One region of the Bradyrhizobium sp. LTSP857 genome, then DNA from elsewhere that is predicted to be linked to it. Evidence: predicted binding sites of a transcription regulator. Region 1 holds the regulator's gene; each other region holds the start of a gene.
The links. Region 1 encodes PhoB, which activates phosphate uptake and scavenging genes when phosphate is short. Its sites were predicted from a motif close to TGTCATNNANCTGTCAT; they were not measured.
Positions count from the first base shown of each region.

Region 2: the regulator PhoB is predicted to act here: its motif matches at 2,352-2,368, upstream of UP06_RS02905 (RNA degradosome polyphosphate kinase).
Region 3: the regulator PhoB is predicted to act here: its motif matches at 2,990-3,006, upstream of ugpB (sn-glycerol-3-phosphate ABC transporter substrate-binding protein UgpB).

Region 1 is NZ_JYMS01000037.1:38,575-44,040, reverse strand. Features, by position in the region: gene UP06_RS23695 (aspartate aminotransferase family protein) at 1-416, opposite strand, end outside; gene UP06_RS23690 (GcrA family cell cycle regulator) at 866-1,378, shown strand; gene phoB (phosphate regulon transcriptional regulator PhoB) at 1,605-2,312, opposite strand; gene phoU (phosphate signaling complex protein PhoU) at 2,335-3,051, opposite strand; gene pstB (phosphate ABC transporter ATP-binding protein PstB) at 3,063-3,884, opposite strand; gene pstA (phosphate ABC transporter permease PstA) at 3,881-4,726, opposite strand; gene pstC (phosphate ABC transporter permease subunit PstC) at 4,731-5,466, opposite strand, start outside.
Region 2 is NZ_JYMS01000007.1:289,499-294,964, forward strand. Features, by position in the region: gene purM (phosphoribosylformylglycinamidine cyclo-ligase) at 1-831, opposite strand, end outside; gene UP06_RS02895 (CDP-alcohol phosphatidyltransferase family protein) at 986-1,528, shown strand; gene UP06_RS02900 (P-loop NTPase family protein) at 1,621-2,298, shown strand; gene UP06_RS02905 (RNA degradosome polyphosphate kinase) at 2,443-4,635, shown strand; gene ppx (exopolyphosphatase) at 4,651-5,466, shown strand, end outside.
Region 3 is NZ_JYMS01000027.1:408,252-413,717, forward strand. Features, by position in the region: gene ugpE (sn-glycerol-3-phosphate ABC transporter permease UgpE) at 1-690, opposite strand, end outside; gene ugpA (sn-glycerol-3-phosphate ABC transporter permease UgpA) at 690-1,571, opposite strand; gene ugpB (sn-glycerol-3-phosphate ABC transporter substrate-binding protein UgpB) at 1,619-2,935, opposite strand; gene UP06_RS19415 (CaiB/BaiF CoA transferase family protein) at 3,157-4,359, opposite strand; gene UP06_RS19420 (organic hydroperoxide resistance protein) at 4,529-4,954, opposite strand; gene UP06_RS19425 (MarR family winged helix-turn-helix transcriptional regulator) at 5,110-5,466, shown strand, end outside.

The sequences.
Region 1 (5,466 bases):
GCCAGCGTGCGGCCATGGAAGGCGCCCTCGAAGGTGATCATGCGATAGCGCTCGGGATGGCCCTTGGCGGCATGATGGTGGCGGACCAGCTTGATCACGCATTCCAGCGCCTCGGCGCCGGAATTGCAGAAGAATACGAAGTCCGCAAAGCTCTCATTGCAGAGACGCGCGGCCAGCCGCTCGCCGTCCGGGCTCTGGAACAGGTTCGACATGTGCCAGAGCTTGGTGGCCTGCTCCTGCAACGCCTTGACCAGCGCGGGATGGGCATGGCCGAGCGCATTCACCGCCACGCCCGAGGTGAAATCGAGATAGCGATCGCCATTGGTCGCGATCAGCCAAGAGCCCTCGCCACGCTCAAAACCGATGTCGGCCCTGGCGAAAACGGGGAGCAAATGCGGCGCGGCGCTGTTGGTCATGACGCTCTCTTGGATGTTTCAGACGGCCTGAACGCGCGTTGCGCAGCGCGTCATTTGGTCCGGAAAACGAAACGTGCCGCCTTTTAAGGGCGGCACGCGTCACTATCTTATGCTTGGCACCACGGGTGTCAATGCCGCCGGGAAAGCCTCGCGAAACGCTGAATCCGTAGTCTTGCGGTGCCGAATTTGCGGATTTTGGCCACGGAACATGTGGAAGCGAGTCGGCGGACTCTTGCGCGTGAGTCACGCCATATTGTAGCGTTTGGTTTGTCAGATACGACATCTCGTGCAGCGGTTCTGATCTCTAAGTCCTCTTGTACCGGCGTAAACGTTCGGGCGCGTCTTCGTGCCCGGCGAGCCTTAAGGGATTCTGACGGCACGGGTTTTTCGAGACTTAGCATTCGTTGTGCGCCCCAGGATGGCTGGCGCGCGGCGAAGGAAAGGGTGCAATGACGGTTTTGACTTGGTCGGACGATCGCGTCGAGCAGTTGAAAAAGCTCTGGGAGGCCGGATTGTCGGCCAGCCAGATCGCGGCCGAGCTCGGCAACGTGACCCGCAACGCCGTGATCGGCAAGGTGCACAGGCTTGGCCTGTCGGGCCGCGCCAAGAGCCCGTCGTCGGCTGCTCCGCGGCCGCGCAAGGCGCGTCCCGCGCAGCACATGATGCGGGTGAGCCGGCCGATTGCGCGCGGCAACACCGCGCTGGCGCAGGCCTTCGAGGTCGAGGTCGAGGCTGAACCGGTCACCTACGACAACGTGGTGCCGATGAGCCAGCGGCTGTCGCTGCTTGAATTGAACGAGGCAACCTGCCACTGGCCGGTCGGAGATCCCTCGAGCCCGGATTTCTTCTTCTGCGGCGGCAAGGCGCTTTCCGGCCTGCCCTATTGCGCCCAGCACTCGCGGGTCGCCTACCAGCCGGCGTCGGATCGCCGCCGTGCGCCGGTGAAGCCGGGTCCGCGCTGAGTTAGTCGATTTAGCTGGTTGCTAACGGCTGCCGTCACATGATGACGGCGCAACAAATTCAGTGTCGTCCCGGCGAAGGCCGGGACCCATACTCCGAGAACGCAGTTATTGCGCGAGAGGGCGACTCCGAGTCTTCGCCAAACCACACCCTGTGGTTATGGGTCCCGGCCTTCGCCGGGACGACATCGGAGATGGTCGCGGCGGTTAACAAACTAACCGCAGAAACCTACGCCTGCTCCGCCTTCGCAAAACGATCGTCCAGCGCATAACCGGCACCGCGCACGGTGCGGATCGGGTCCTGCTCGCGGCCGAGATTGAGCAGCTTGCGCAGGCGGCCGATATGCACGTCGACGGTGCGTTCGTCGATATAGATGTCGCGGCCCCAGACGCTGTCGAGCAGCTGCTCGCGCGAAAACACCCGGCCCGGATGCTCCAGGAAGAACTCCAGCAGGCGATATTCGGTCGGACCGAGATCGATCGGACGGCCCGAACGCGCCACGCGGCGTTTTTCACGGTCGAGCTCGATGTCGCCAAAAGCGAGCACCGTGGCGAGCCGCTCGGGGCTTGCGCGCCGCAGCAGACCCTTCACGCGCGCCAACAGCTCGGGCACCGAGAACGGCTTGACGATGTAATCGTCGGCGCCGGTCGCCAGTCCCCGCACCCGCTCGCTCTCCTCGCCGCGCGCGGTGAGCATGATGATCGGGAGTTGCTTGGTGTCGGACCGCGCACGAAGCCGCCGGCACAGCTCGATGCCGGAGAGGCCCGGCAGCATCCAGTCGAGCACGATCAGATCGGGGATGTGCTCCTTGAGACGGGTGTCGGCGTCGTCGCCGCGCATCACCGTCTCGACGTCATAGCCGTCGCCTTCGAGGTTGTAGCGCAGGAGCTCGGTGAGAGCTTCCTCGTCTTCAACAACCATAATGCGTGCGCCCATGGGGTCGTCGCTCCTTAAGTCTTCAGGTGTTCGGGACCGTCGTGGCGAAGGTCGTCATGTCGCCCTTCGGGCGCTTGTCGGTCATCGCCTGACCTTCGATCATGTAGAACACGGTCTCGGCGATGTTGGTGGCGTGATCGCCGATCCGCTCGATGTTCTTGGCGCAGAACATCAAATGGATGCAGAACGAAATGTTGCGCGGATCTTCCATCATGTAGGTGAGGAGCTCGCGGAACAGCGAGGTGCAGATGGCGTCGACTTCCTCGTCGCCCTTCCACACCGCCATCGCCGCCGGCAAATCATGCGCGGCATAGGCGTCCAGCACCGACTTGACCTGCTGCTGCACCAGATCGGTCATGTGCTCGAGGCCGCGGAACAGCTTGAGCGGATGAAAATCCGTCTCCAGCGCCGCGACGCGCTTGCCCATGTTCTTGGCGAGGTCGCCGATGCGCTCGAGATCGGTCGCAACGCGCATGGCGCCGACGATCTCGCGCAGATCGACCGCCATCGGCTGGCGGCGGGCGATGGTGAGCACCGCGCGCTCCTCGATGCGCTTCTGGAGCGCGTCGAGCTCAACGTCGGTGATGACGACGCGCTGGCCGAGCGCGACGTCGCGGCGGATCAGCGCGTCGACGGAATCGACGATCATGCGCTCGGCAATCCCGCCCATCTCGGCAACCAGGCGCGTAAGTTCCTGGAGGTCGGTGTCGAAGGCCTTTGCGGTATGTTCAGAACCCATGTCCCGTCTCCTCAGCCGAACCGGCCGGTGATGTAATCCTGCGTGCGCCGATCAGTCGGCGACGTGAAGATCTTGCTGGTGTCGTCGAACTCGATCAGCTCGCCGAGATACATGAAGGCGGTCTTGTCGGAGACGCGGGCCGCCTGCTGCATGTTGTGGGTGACGATCGCAATCGTGTAGCTCTCGGACAATTCCTGGATCAGCTCCTCGACCTTGGCGGTCGAGATCGGGTCGAGTGCCGAGCAGGGCTCGTCGAACAGGATCACCTCGGGCCGCACCGCGACGGTGCGGGCGATGCAGAGGCGCTGCTGCTGGCCGCCGGAGAGCGACAGGCCGGACGCGTTGAGCTTGTCCTTGACTTCGTTCCACAGCGCGCCGCCACGCAGCGCCTTCTCGACGCGGCCGTCCATCTCGGACTTCGATATCTTTTCATAGAGACGGATACCGAAGGCGATATTCTCATAGATCGTCATCGGGAACGGCGTCGGCTTCTGGAACACCATGCCGACGCGGGCGCGGAGCAGATTGAGGTCGAGCTTGGGGTCGAGAATGTTGGTCTGGTCCAGCATGAGCTGACCGGTGACGCGCTGACCCGGATAGAGGTCGTACATCCGGTTGAAGATGCGCAGCAGGGTCGACTTGCCGCAGCCCGACGGGCCGATGAACGCCGTGACGCGGTTGGCACCGAGCGTCAAGTTGATGTTCTTCAACGCGTGGTGCTCGCCATAATAGAAGTTGAGGTTGCGCACCGTCACCTTGGGGGGCGCCTCGGGCAGCACCGGCGCCTGGGGCAGGCCGCCGGCCGCGCTCATCGAAACGGAAAGATCACTCATTTTGCGGTCCTCTCGGCGCCAAGGATGCGCGCACCAATATTCAGGGCAAGAACGGTCAGGGTGATGAGCAGCGCCCCGCTCCAGGCCAACTGCTTCCAGTAGGCGTAAGGGCTCTGCACGAAGTTGTTGATGGTGACCGGCAGGTTCGCCATCGTCTTGTTAAGGCTCAGGCTGAAGAACTGATTCGACAGCGCGGTGAACAGCAGCGGCGCGGTCTCGCCGGCGACGCGGGCGGTGGCGAGCAGCACGCCGGTGATGAGACCGGAACGCGCGGAACGATAAGCGATCCGCTTGATCACCAGCGAGCGCGGCAGGCCGAGCGCCGAGGCCGCCTCACGCAGCGCGTTCGGCACCAGCAGCAGCATGTCCTCGGTCGTGCGCAGCACCACCGGGATCACGATCACGGCGAGCGCGAGACAGCCGGCGAACGCCGAGAAGCCGCGCATCGGCACCACCACCGCGCCATAGATGAAGAGACCGATGATGATCGAGGGCGCCGAGAGCAGGATGTCGTTGATGAAGCGGATCACCGAGGTCAGGCGGTCGTTGCGGCCGTATTCGGCGAGATAGGTGCCGGCGAACATGCCGAGCGGCGCGCCGATGCCGACGCCGATCACGGTCATGATCAGCGAGCCGACGATGGCGTTGAGCAGGCCGCCCTCGTTCGATCCGGGCGGCGGCGTGTTCTCGGTGAAGAGCTGGAAATTGAGTCCGGCCAAGCCGTTGTAGAGCAGCGTGATCAGGATCAGCGCGAGCCAGGTGACGCCGAAGGCCGCGGCAGCGAAGCACAGACCGCGAATGACGATGTCCTTGCGGCGGCGGCGTGAATAGATCGGGTTCATGGCGTTAATTCCCCGCCTTCTTTTCCAGCCGCATCAGCATCAGCCGCGCGGCTGCGAGCACGAAGAACGTCAGCACGAACAGCAGCAGGCCGAGCAGGATCAGGCCGGACTGGTGCAGCCCGTCGCTCTCGGCGAATTCGGATGCGATCGCCGCCGAGATCGTGGTACCGGGGGCGAAGATCGAGGACGAGATGCGGAACGAGTTGCCGATGATGAAGGTCACCGCCATGGTCTCGCCGAGCGCGCGGCCCAGCGCCAGCATGACGCCGCCGATGACGCCGACGCGGGTGTAGGGGATGACCACGCTGCGGACGACTTCCCAGGTGGTGCAGCCAACGCCGTAGGCGGCCTCTTTCAGAACCGGAGGCACCGTCTTGAACACGTCGACCGAGATCGAGGTGATGAAGGGCAGCACCATGATCGCGAGGATCAGGCCGGCATTGAACAGGCTGAGATAGGACGGCGGGCCGGCGAAGATCGCACCGAGCACGGGGATGCCGTCAAATATCTTGATCATGAAGGGCTGGAAGCTGTTGGCCAGAAACGGGCCAAGCACGAAGAAGCCCCACATGCCGTAGATGATCGAGGGAATGCCGGCGAGCAGCTCGATCGCCATGCCGATCGGGCGGCGCAGCCATTGCGGGCAGAGCTCAGTCAGGAAGATCGCAATGCCGAGACCAACCGGAATGGCGATCAGCATCGCGATGAAGGAGGTGACGAGTGTGCCGTACATCGGACCG
Region 2 (5,466 bases), on a different contig from region 1:
CGCCAGATCGATGCCGACGCCGAGATGTTCTGGCAGCACGCGTGGAATGTTGTCGGTGAAGCCGCCGCCGGTGATGTGGGCAAGCCCTTTCACAGCGCCGGTCTCGCGGATCGCGCGCAGGCAGGATTTGACGTAGAGCCGGGTCGGCGTCAGCAGCGCGCCGCCGAGCGTCATGACCGGCGAGAACGGCGCCTGAGCCTCGAAGCCGAGGCCGGATTGCTCGACGATCTTGCGCACAAGCGAAAAACCGTTCGAGTGCAGGCCTGAGGAGGCCAGCCCGATCACGGCGTCGCCAACGGTGATGTCCTTTCGCGGCAACAGCGTACCGCGTTCTGCCGCGCCGACCGCGAAGCCGCCGAGATCATAGTCGCCATCCTTGTAGAGGCCGGGCATTTCGGCGGTCTCGCCGCCGATCAGGGCGCAACCGGACTCGCGGCAGCCCTCGGCGACGCCGGCAACGATCGCAGCCGTCGCCTCCGGGTCGAGCTTGCCGCAGGCGAAATAGTCGAGGAAGAACAGCGGCTCGGCACCCTGCACCACGAGGTCGTTGACGCTCATGGCGACGAGGTCGATGCCGATCCCGCCATGAATGCCGGTTTCAATCGCGATCTTGACCTTGGTGCCGACGCCGTCGGTGGCGGCGACCAGGATGGGATCCTTGAAGCCGGCCGCCTTGAGATCGAAGAGGCCGCCGAAGCCACCGATCTCGGCGTCGGCCCCGGGGCGCGCAGTGGCGCGCACCATCGGCTTGATCAGGTCGACCAAGCGGTTGCCCGCATCGATGTCGACGCCTGAATCGGCGTAAGTGAGGCCGTTTTTGCGGTCGGTCATGCCCGATTTCCAGTGGGTTTGCGGCTGGTTACGTCGAATTCCGGGGACGCGCAATGGCTCGCATGGCGCTCGGCGCGATACTATGTAGATATCAACGGGTTCAGCCTCCAAACGGGCCGGATTCGAGGTCAGGCCGGGTGCCGGGAAGCGCCGCGTGAGTATTCCGAATATCATTACGTTGGGCCGCATCATGCTGGTCCCAATCATCGTCTGGGCCATCGTGTCGAGCCAAATGGAGGTGGCGTTCGCCGTCTTCCTGATCGCAGGCATCAGCGATGCCGTCGACGGTTTCCTGGCCAAGCGCTTCAACATGACGAGCGAGCTCGGCGCCCTGCTCGACCCGCTCGCCGACAAGGCGCTGCTGGTCTCGATCTACCTGGCGCTCGGCATCTGGGGTGACATCCCGCGCTGGATCGTGATCCTGGTGGTGTCCCGCGACATCATGATCGTCACTGCGGTGATCGTATCCTGGTTGTTCGACAAGCCGGTCGAGATGAAGCCGTCGAAAGTATCCAAGCTCAACACCGCAGCCCAGGTGGCGTATGCGGCGCTGGTGCTGGCCGCGCTTGCCTTCGGCTTCAAGCCGGCGCCCTATGATATCATCCTGATGGGCTTGGTCACGGTCTTCACGCTCTCCTCGGTGTCGCTCTATCTCGTCGAGTGGCTGCGGCACATGAGCACGATCGACGCCAAATGAGCCGGGATGCGGCCCCGCAAAAGGCCAACTCCCACCCGATGAAGTCGAATCTTTCAAGCGAAGCCGGCGCGCCGGCACGGAGCACAGCAAGCGTGTCAGGCCGCGTTCATCCCCGACAATTGGCGTTTTCGCTTCCGCATGCGGAAAGCCTGAGCCGGGACAATTTCCTCGAAGGCCCCGCCAACGCCGCCGGCCTCGCTTTGATCGACGGCTGGCCGGAATGGCCGAATCGGATCATGTGGCTCGCCGGCCCCGAGGGCAGCGGCAAGAGCCATCTCGCCGCGATCTGGGCCGAGGATTCCGGCGCCCGTTCCACCACGGCCAATGCGCTGACCCCTGCTTCCGTCCCGGGCGCGCTCGCCACCGGCGCGCTGGTGGTCGAGGATCTCAAGGCGAACGATTTTGACGAGCGCGCGCTCTTCCACCTGATGAACCTTGCACGTGAGGACGGCGCCTATGTGCTCTTCACCGGGCGCGAGGTGCCGGCGGCGCTGGACGTCGAGCTCCGCGACCTGCGCTCGCGGCTTCGGACGATCCCTGTGATCTCGCTGCTGCCGCCGGACGACCAGCTGTTCCGCGGCCTGATCGTCAAATTCTGCGCCGACCGCCAGCTCTACGTCGATGAGAGCGTCGTCAGCTACCTCGCCACCCGCCTGGAGCGGTCCTCGGCGGCTGCCCGCCGGGCTGTGGAACTGCTCGACAGCGAGGCCCTCAGGCTGGGCCGACCGGTGACCCGGGCACTGGCCGCTGAACTGCTGCGCGACAGCTGATATGGACGCTCGGCCCTCAGGCCGCTTGACGCGGTGGGGCGGCGGAACATCAATGTCATCGAAACGTCATCGCACTCACACATGCTCTCGCCGGTTTTGCGCAGAAGTCGCAAGTTAAGGCGAGACAGGATGGACCGGATTCTGATGGACTCTGCGCAAACTGTTGAAATTAAAGAAAAAGCCGCGGAGGCCGAGGGCCTGCCGGCGATCGCGTCGAGCCCCGAACGGTTCATCAATCGCGAGCTGTCCTGGCTGCATTTCAACCGGCGCGTCCTGGAGGAATCGGTCAATCCCAACCACCCCGTGCTGGAGCGGGTGCGATTCCTGTCGATTTCAGCAAATAACCTCGACGAGTTCTTCATGGTCCGCGTCGCCGGCATCAAGGCCCAGGTGCGCGAGGGCATTGCCGAGCGCAGCCCCGACGGCCTGACGCCGTCGGAGCAGCTCATCTTGATCAACCAGACCGTGTCGCAGCTTGCCTCCGACCAGCAGGCGATCTGGGCCGATCTGCGCGGCACGCTCTCCGGCGTCGGCATCGTGCTGGTCGACGGCAAGGAGGTCACCAAGACTGAGCGGGCCTGGGTCGAGGACTACTTCCTCAACAACGTGTTCCCGCTGCTGACCCCGCTGGCGATCGATCCCGCCCACCCCTTCCCGTTCATTCCGAGCCTCGGCTTCACCATCGCGCTCCAGCTCACGCGCGCCGTCGATGGCAAGCAGATGAACGCGCTGATCCGCATGCCCGGCAAGATCGACCGCTTCATCCGCCTGCCGGCCGACGGCAAGGTGGTGCGCCTGATCTCGCTGGAACAGGCGACCGCCCTGTTCATCAACCGCCTGTTCCCCGGCTACAATCTCCACGGCCAGGGCGCTTTCCGCGTCCTCCGCGACTCCGAGCTCGAAATCGAGGAAGAGGCCGAGGATCTCGTCCGCCTGTTCGAGACCGCGCTGAAGCGGCGCCGCCGCGGGTCGGTGATCCGGCTCGAGATCGACGCCAAGATGCCGGAGCAGCTGCGCAACTTCGTGCAGCACGCGCTCTCGGCCGCCGACGACGAGGTGTTCCTGGTCGACGGCGTGCTCGCCATGAACGAGCTCTCGCAGCTGACCCGGCTCGACCGGCCCGATCTCGAATTCACGCCTTATGTGCCGCGTCATCCCGAGCGCGTGCGCGAGCATGGCGGCGACATCTTTGCCGCGATCCGACAGAAGGACCTCGTCGTCCATCATCCTTACGAATCCTTCGACGTGGTGGTGCAGTTCCTCCAACAGGCGACGCGCGATCCCGACGTTGTCGCGATCAAGCAGACGCTCTACCGCACCTCCAACAATTCGCCGATCGTGCGCGCGCTTGCGGAAGCCGCCGAAGCCGGCAAGTCGGTCACCGCACTGATCGAATTGAAGGCGCGCTTTGACGAAGAGGCCAACATTCGTTGGGCGCGCGACCTCGAACGCGCCGGCGTCCAGGTCGTCTACGGTTTCCTCGAGCTGAAGACCCACGCAAAGCTCTCGATGGTGGTGCGCCGCGAGGGCGGCAGCCTCACCACCTACGTCCACACCGGCACCGGCAATTATCACCCCGTGACCGCGCGCATCTACACCGACCTCTCCTACTTCACCTCGGAACCGACCATCGGCCGCGATGCCGCGCGCGTGTTCAACTTCATCACCGGCTATGCGGCGCCGAGCGATCTGGAAAAAATGGCGGTATCTCCGCTGACGCTGCGCAAGCGCATGATCCAGCACATCCAGGGCGAGACCGAACACGCCCGTCACGGCAAGCCCGGCGCGGTCTGGATGAAGATGAATGCGCTGGTCGATCCTGACATCATCGACGCGCTCTACGAAGCCTCCCAAGCCGGCGTCCAGATCGAGCTCGTGGTGCGCGGCATCTGCTGCCTGCGGCCCGGCATTCCCGGCCTGTCGGAGAACATCCGCGTCAAATCGATCATCGGGCGCTTCCTGGAGCACGGCCGAATCTACTGCTTCGGCATGGGCCAGGGCCTGCCGAGCGCCAAAGCGGCTGTGTATATCTCGTCGGCCGACATGATGCCGCGCAACCTCGACCGCCGCGTCGAGGTGCTGTGTCCGCTACAGAATCCCACGGTGCATCAGCAGGTTCTCGAACAGATCATGGTCGCGAACCTGAAGGACAATGAGCAGAGCTGGCAATTGTTGCCGGACGGGTCCTCAACGCGTATGAAGACCGCGAAGGGCGAGGAGCCTTTCAACGTCCACAACTACTTCATGACAAATCCGAGTCTGTCTGGCCGTGGAAAGTCGCTCAAGGAATCCTCGCCGCGTCGTCTCACGCGCCGTAATGAACGTCATCCATCCTGATCGGGGATTGCTGACGTGACGCGGCCGCGCAAGCGCGGCTCGAGCGTCGCTGTCATCGATATCGGCTCCAATTCGGTTCGTCTCGTCGTCTACGAGGGACTGACGCGGAGCCTCATTCCGATCTTCAACGAGAAGACGCTGTGCGGCCTCGGGCGTGAGGTGCAGAGCACGGGGCTGCTTGCGCCCGATGCCGTCGACAAGGCGCTGACCTCGCTCAAGCGGTTTCGCGCGCTGTGCCGGGTGATGCAGGTCGGCCGCGTGTTCGCGATCGCGACCGCCGCGTGCCGCGACGCCTCCAACGGTCCCGACTTCATTGCGAAGGCCGAGCGCATCTGCGCCGTAAAGATCGAGATCCTGTCCGGCCCGCGCGAGGCGCGGCTGTCGGCGCTCGGCGTGATCTCCGGCATCCATCATCCCGACGGCATCGTCGGCGATCTCGGCGGCGGCTCGCTCGAACTGATCGACGTGCGCAGGAACAGCGCGCGCAGCGGCATAACCTTGCCGCTCGGCGGCCTCGCGCTCCAGGATCTCGCCCACAAATCGCTCAAGCGCGCCGACCGCATCGTGCGTGAGGCGCTCGACGAGGTGCCGCAGATCAAGGCGGGCAGCGGCCGCAGCTTCTATGCGGTCGGCGGCACCTGGCGCGCACTCGCGCGCATCCACATCATCCAGAGCGGCTATCCGCTCCAGGTGATGCACGGCTACTCCATCTCCGCGGCTGAAGCGCTCGACTTCTCGCGCCGTCTGCGTCGTCTTGCGGCCGTCGACATGCTCGCCGACATCGAGATCGTCGCGGATGCGCGGCGCCCTCTCCTCACTTATGCAGCGCTG
Region 3 (5,466 bases), on a different contig from region 1:
GGTTTGCATGTCGTCGCGGGTGGTGATGAGCAACGGCCAGAGATATTGATTCCAGCCGAGGATGAAGAGGATCACGAACAGCGCCGCCATGTTGGTGCGCGACAGCGGCAGCAGCGTATCCCAGAAGAAGCGTAACGGGCCCGCGCCGTCGATGCGCGAGGCTTCCAGAAGCTCATCCGGCACGGTCATGAAGAACTGGCGGAACAACAACGTCGCGGTGGCCGATGCGATCAGCGGCAGCGCCAGGCCGGCATAGCTGTCGAGCATGTGCAGATCGGCGACGATCTTGTAGGTCGGATAGATGCGGACCTCGACCGGCAGCATCAGCGTGATGAAGATGATCCAGAAGATCGGCATCCGGAACGGAAAGCGGAAATACACGATCGCATAGGCCGAGATGATCGAGATCGCGATCTTGCCGACCGCGATCAACAGCGCCATCACCAGCGAGTTCAGCATCATGTTGCCGACGGGCTCGCGGGTCGAGCCGCTCGTGCCGACGAAGATGGTCTGGTAGTAGACCTCGAAGAAATGGCCGCCCGGCAACAGCGACATCTGGCCGTTGGCGATCAGCGCGTTGTCCTGGGTCGAGGCGACGATGGCGATGTAGACCGGGAATGCGACGATCGCGATGCCGATCCAGAGAATGGCGTGGGCGACGTAGCGCCGAAAGCCCTCTTCCTCGACCATCAGTAGGTCACCTTGCGTTCGACGAAGCGGAACTGGATTCCCGTCAGCACGATGACCATGACCATCAGGATCACCGACTGCGCCGCGGAGCTGCCGAGATTGCCGCCGAGCAGGCCGTCGGTATAGACCTTGTAGACCAGCGTGACCGTCGATGTTCCCGGACCGCCGCGGGTCATGGTGTCGATGATGCCGAAAGTGTCGAAGAAGGCGTAGACGATGTTGACGACCAGCAGGAAGAAGATGGTCGGCGACAGCAGCGGGAAGGTCACGGTCCAGAACCGCCGCATCGGGCGTGCGCCGTCGATCGCAGCAGCCTCGAACACGCTTCTGGGGATGGCTTGCAGGCCGGCGAGGAAGAACAGGAAATTATAGGAGATCTGCTTCCAGGCGGCGGCGAGAATGATCAGTGCAGCCGCCTGGTCGCCGTCGAGCAGCGGATTCCAGTCGACGCCCGCGGCGCGCAAATAACGCGCGAGCACGCCGAGCGAGGGATGGAGCATGAAGATCCAGAGCACGCCGACGACGGGCGGCGCGACCGCATAGGGCCAGATCAGCAGTGTGCGGTAGAGCATCGAGCCGCGCAGCGGCTTGTCCGCCATCACGGCGAGCAAGAGCGCGAAGGATAGCGACGAGACGGCGATCGCGAACGAGAAGAAGAAGGTCCGGACGATGGCCTCGTAATAGGCGGGGTCCTGGAACAGCTCGATGTAATTATCAAACCAGATGAAGCTCGTTGAGAGACCGAAGGCATCCTGAAGCAGGAAGGACTGGATCACCGCCTGCGCGGCGGGCCAGTAGAAAAATATCAGGACGATCGCGAGTTGCGGGGCAACCAGTGCGTAGGGCAACAGCTTTGCTTGGAAAATGGCTTGCTTTTGCATGATGTCAGCAGAGCGGCAGGCCGGATCGCGGCCTGCCGCTCATCGCCTCACTTCACAGCGGTCTTTTCGAACTGACGCAGCATCGTGTTGCCGCGCTCGACAGCCGTATCCAGCGCCTGCTTGGCGGTCTTCTTGCCGGCCAGCGCCTGCTCGATCTCTTCCGACCAGACGTCACGCAGCTGAACCATGTTGCCGAGGCGCAGACCGCGTGAATTCTCGGTCGGCTCCTTGTTGGTCAGCTCGAGCAGCGGGGTCTCGAGATAAGGCTGGTCCTTGTAGAAGCCTTCCTCCTTCGCCTTGGCATAGGCTGCCTTGGTGATCGGCAGATAGCCCGAGGCCTTGTGGATATAGACTTGGCGATCGGTGTCCGAGAGGAAGGTCAGGAATTTTGCGACGCCCTTGTATTCGTCGGCCGACTTGCCGCCCATGACCCAGAGCGAAGCGCCGCCGATGATCGAGTTCTGCGGCGCGCCCTTGACGTCCGGATAATACGGCATCGGCACGGCGGAGAAGTTGAACTTGGCCTGCGCCTTGACGTTGCCGAAGAAGGCCGACGAGGTCAGGTAGATCGCGCACTCGCCCGAGGTGAAGCGGCCTTCGCCGGTGTTGGTGCGGCCGGCGTAGTCGTAGGTCTTGTCCTTCTGCAGCTCGACCAGCTTCTCGAGATGCTTGAGCTGGAGCGGTCCGTTGAACTCGAGCACGGTGTCGAAGCCGTCGAGGCCGTTGGCCTTGCTGGCGAGCGGCACGTTGTGCCAGGCGGAGAGCTGCTCGAGATTGACCCAGGTGACCCAGGAGCCGGAGAAGCCGCAAGTCGGATGGCCGTTGTCGTGGAGCTTCTTGGCGGCCTCGAATGTTTCGGGCCAGGTCTTCGGGACCTCGAGATTGGCCTTCTTCAGCTCATCGAGATTGACCCACATCACGGTCGACGACGAGTTGAAGGGGAACGACAGCATCTCGCCCTTCGAGGTCGAGTAGTAACCGGTGATCGCGGACAGATAGTTCTTCGGATCGAATTTCTCGCCGGCGTCGGCCATCAGCTTGTAGACGGGCTTCACCGCGCCGGTCGCGGCCATCATGGTCGCGGTGCCGACTTCGAACACCTGCATGATGTGCGGGGCGTTGCCGGCGCGGAAGGCCGCGATGCCGGCGTTCATCGTGTCGGGGTAGTTGCCCTTGTAGGTCGGGATGACCTTGTAGTCGCTCTGCGACGCGTTGAAGTCGGTGGCGAGCTTGACGATGACGTCGTTGTTGGCGCCGGTCATCGCGTGCCACCACTGGATTTCGGTCACAGCCAGGGCCGGCGAGACACCCATGCCAACCGTGACTGCAAATGCGGCAGCCGCCCCAAAATGTCGAAGAGCCATCAAAAAAACCTCCCTTGGCCGTCAATAAACAAGCGCTTGCGCTAGCAGCGCCATATGACGTTCACATGACTGTGTAAGCGGCCGAAACGAAAGCGGCAAGCGCGGGAAAAGGGAAGCTGTCAAATAGGCGAACGCGTCGCGAGCAGCCTCATCCGTTCGCGGTGCACACAGGTGCCCGCGCCGCAGTGCGGCATCGCTCGTTGGATGCGGGGGCGAGGGGCCTAGCGCTTGCGCTCGGGCCCGCAGACCGTGCCCTTCTCGACCATCGCGTCGATCTCGGCCTTGGAGTAGCCGAACTCGCCCAGCACCTCCCGGGCGTGCTGGCTGAATTTCGGCGGCAGGCGGCGCAAGCTCGGTTTGCTGCGATCGAGCCGGATCGGCGACGCCACGCCCTTGTACCAGTCCTTCTCGATGATATCGCCGCGGGCGATCGTGTGCGGGTTGGTCAACGCCTGGTCGATCTTCTGCACAGGACCTGCGGGCAGGCCGGCGGCAAGCAGGCGGTTGCACAGCGGCTCGGCCTCGTGCTGGCTGAACACGGCGGCAAGCTCGGCACGCAGCGCCTCGCGATTGGCGATGCGGTCCTTGTTGCGGGCAAAGCGCGGATCGGTGCCGAGCTCGGGCTTGCCGATCTCTTTGGCGAGCTTGCGGAAGGTGCCGTCATTGCCGACGCCGATGAAGATGTTGTCGGTCTTGGTCGGGAAGATCGCGTAAGGCACGAGATTGGGATGCTCGTTGCCGGTCAGGCCGGGCGGCTTGCCATGCATGAAATAGTTCGCGGTGTGCGGATGCATGATGGCGAGGCCGGTCTCGTACAGTGTCGTCTCCAGGAACTGGCCCTGGCCCGAGCGTTGCCGCTCCGACAGCGCCATCAGGATGCCGATCGCCGCATAGAGCCCTGTGCCGATGTCGACCAGCGGCACGCCGATCCGCATCGGCCCGCTCTCTGGCGAACCGGTCGCCGCGATCATGCCGGTCATGGCCTGGATGATGGCGTCATAGCCGGGATTGCCGCCGCGCGGACCGTCGGCGCCGAAGCCGCAGATCCGGCAATGCACTAGGCGCGGGAATTTCTTGCTCAGCACGTCGTTGCCGATGCCCCATTTCTCCAGCGTGCCCGGCTTGAAATTCTCGATCAGGACGTCGGCCGTCTCCAGCATCTTGAGCAGCACGGTTCGGCCGCCCTCGGAGGCGAGGTCGAGGCCGATCGAGCGCTTGTTGCGGTTGATGCCGACGAAATAGGCCGCGTCTTCCTCATGGAAGGGAGGGCCCCAGTCGCGTACCTCGTCACCCGCGGGCGGCTCGACCTTGATCACGTCGGCGCCATGGTCGGCGAGGATCTGGGTGCAGTAGGGACCGCCGAGCACGCGCGTGAGGTCGATGACGCGCAGTCCGCTCATTGCGCCTGTGGCAGCTTCAGTCATGCCTTCGCTTCCTCTGTGTCGATATTGATCACAGGCCTAGCGAGGTTCGTTTGAGCCAGCAATGGCTTCTTGCGTAGGGCGTCATGCAGGCGGGCTGTCGCCGCGTGGCAAATCAAACGGAAGCGGCCGGCCCGAGCGGGATCCCGGGCCAGCCTATCCGCATCTTCGATCAGACGACCGTCAGGCGGACGTCGACATTGCCGCGCGTCGCGTTGGAGTACGGGCACACCTGGTGGGCCTTCTCGACCAGCGCCTCGGCTTCCGCGCGGGCAAGGCCCGGCAGCGAGACGGCGAGATCGATGTCGAGGCCAAAGCCGCCGGCCGCGCGCGGGCCGATGCCGACGGTCGAGGTGACGGAGGCGTCAGCCGGGACCTTCGGGCCGCCCTGGGAGGCGACGAACTTCATCGCGCCGATGAAGCAGGCGGCATAGCCGGCCGCAAACAGCTGTTCGGGATTGTTGCCGGCGCCGCCTCCGCCACCGAGCTCCTTCGGCGTGGTGAGCTTGACGTCGAGCGCGCCGTCGAGGGTTGCGGCATGGCCGTCGCGGCCGCCGGTGGCTTTTGCGCTGGTCTTGTAGAGGACATTCACGGACATTTTCGTCTCCCTGGGTTCCGGTTGGGGTGCGTTCTATATCGCAGGCAATTAGATTGCGCGCAATTGAAATTTGCATGCCTCACATTTAATTGTTCGCAATTGAATGGGCGCCTGCCAGGGCCCAGAATGACAAGACGAATCTCACGGGATCGAACATGGCTCGAAAACAATCCGCGCTGGATCCGCAGCGGCTCGACAACCAGATCTGCTTTGCGGTCTATTCGGCCGCGCACGCCTTCAACCGCGTCTACAAGCCGCTGCTCGATCGGCTCGGCCTGACCTATCCGCAATATCTGGTGATGCTGGTGCTGTGGGAGCGAGACGACGTGCCGTTGAAGGACATCGGCGAAAAGCTGTTTCTCGATTCGGGCACGCTGACGCCGCTGCTCAAGCGTCTGGAGGCCGCCCATCTGGTCAAGCGCACCCGTAGCAGCGAGGACGAACGCCAGGTGCTGATCGCGCTGACGTCCCAGGGCCACGCGCTGAAGGAAAAAGCGCGCGCCGTGCCGCAG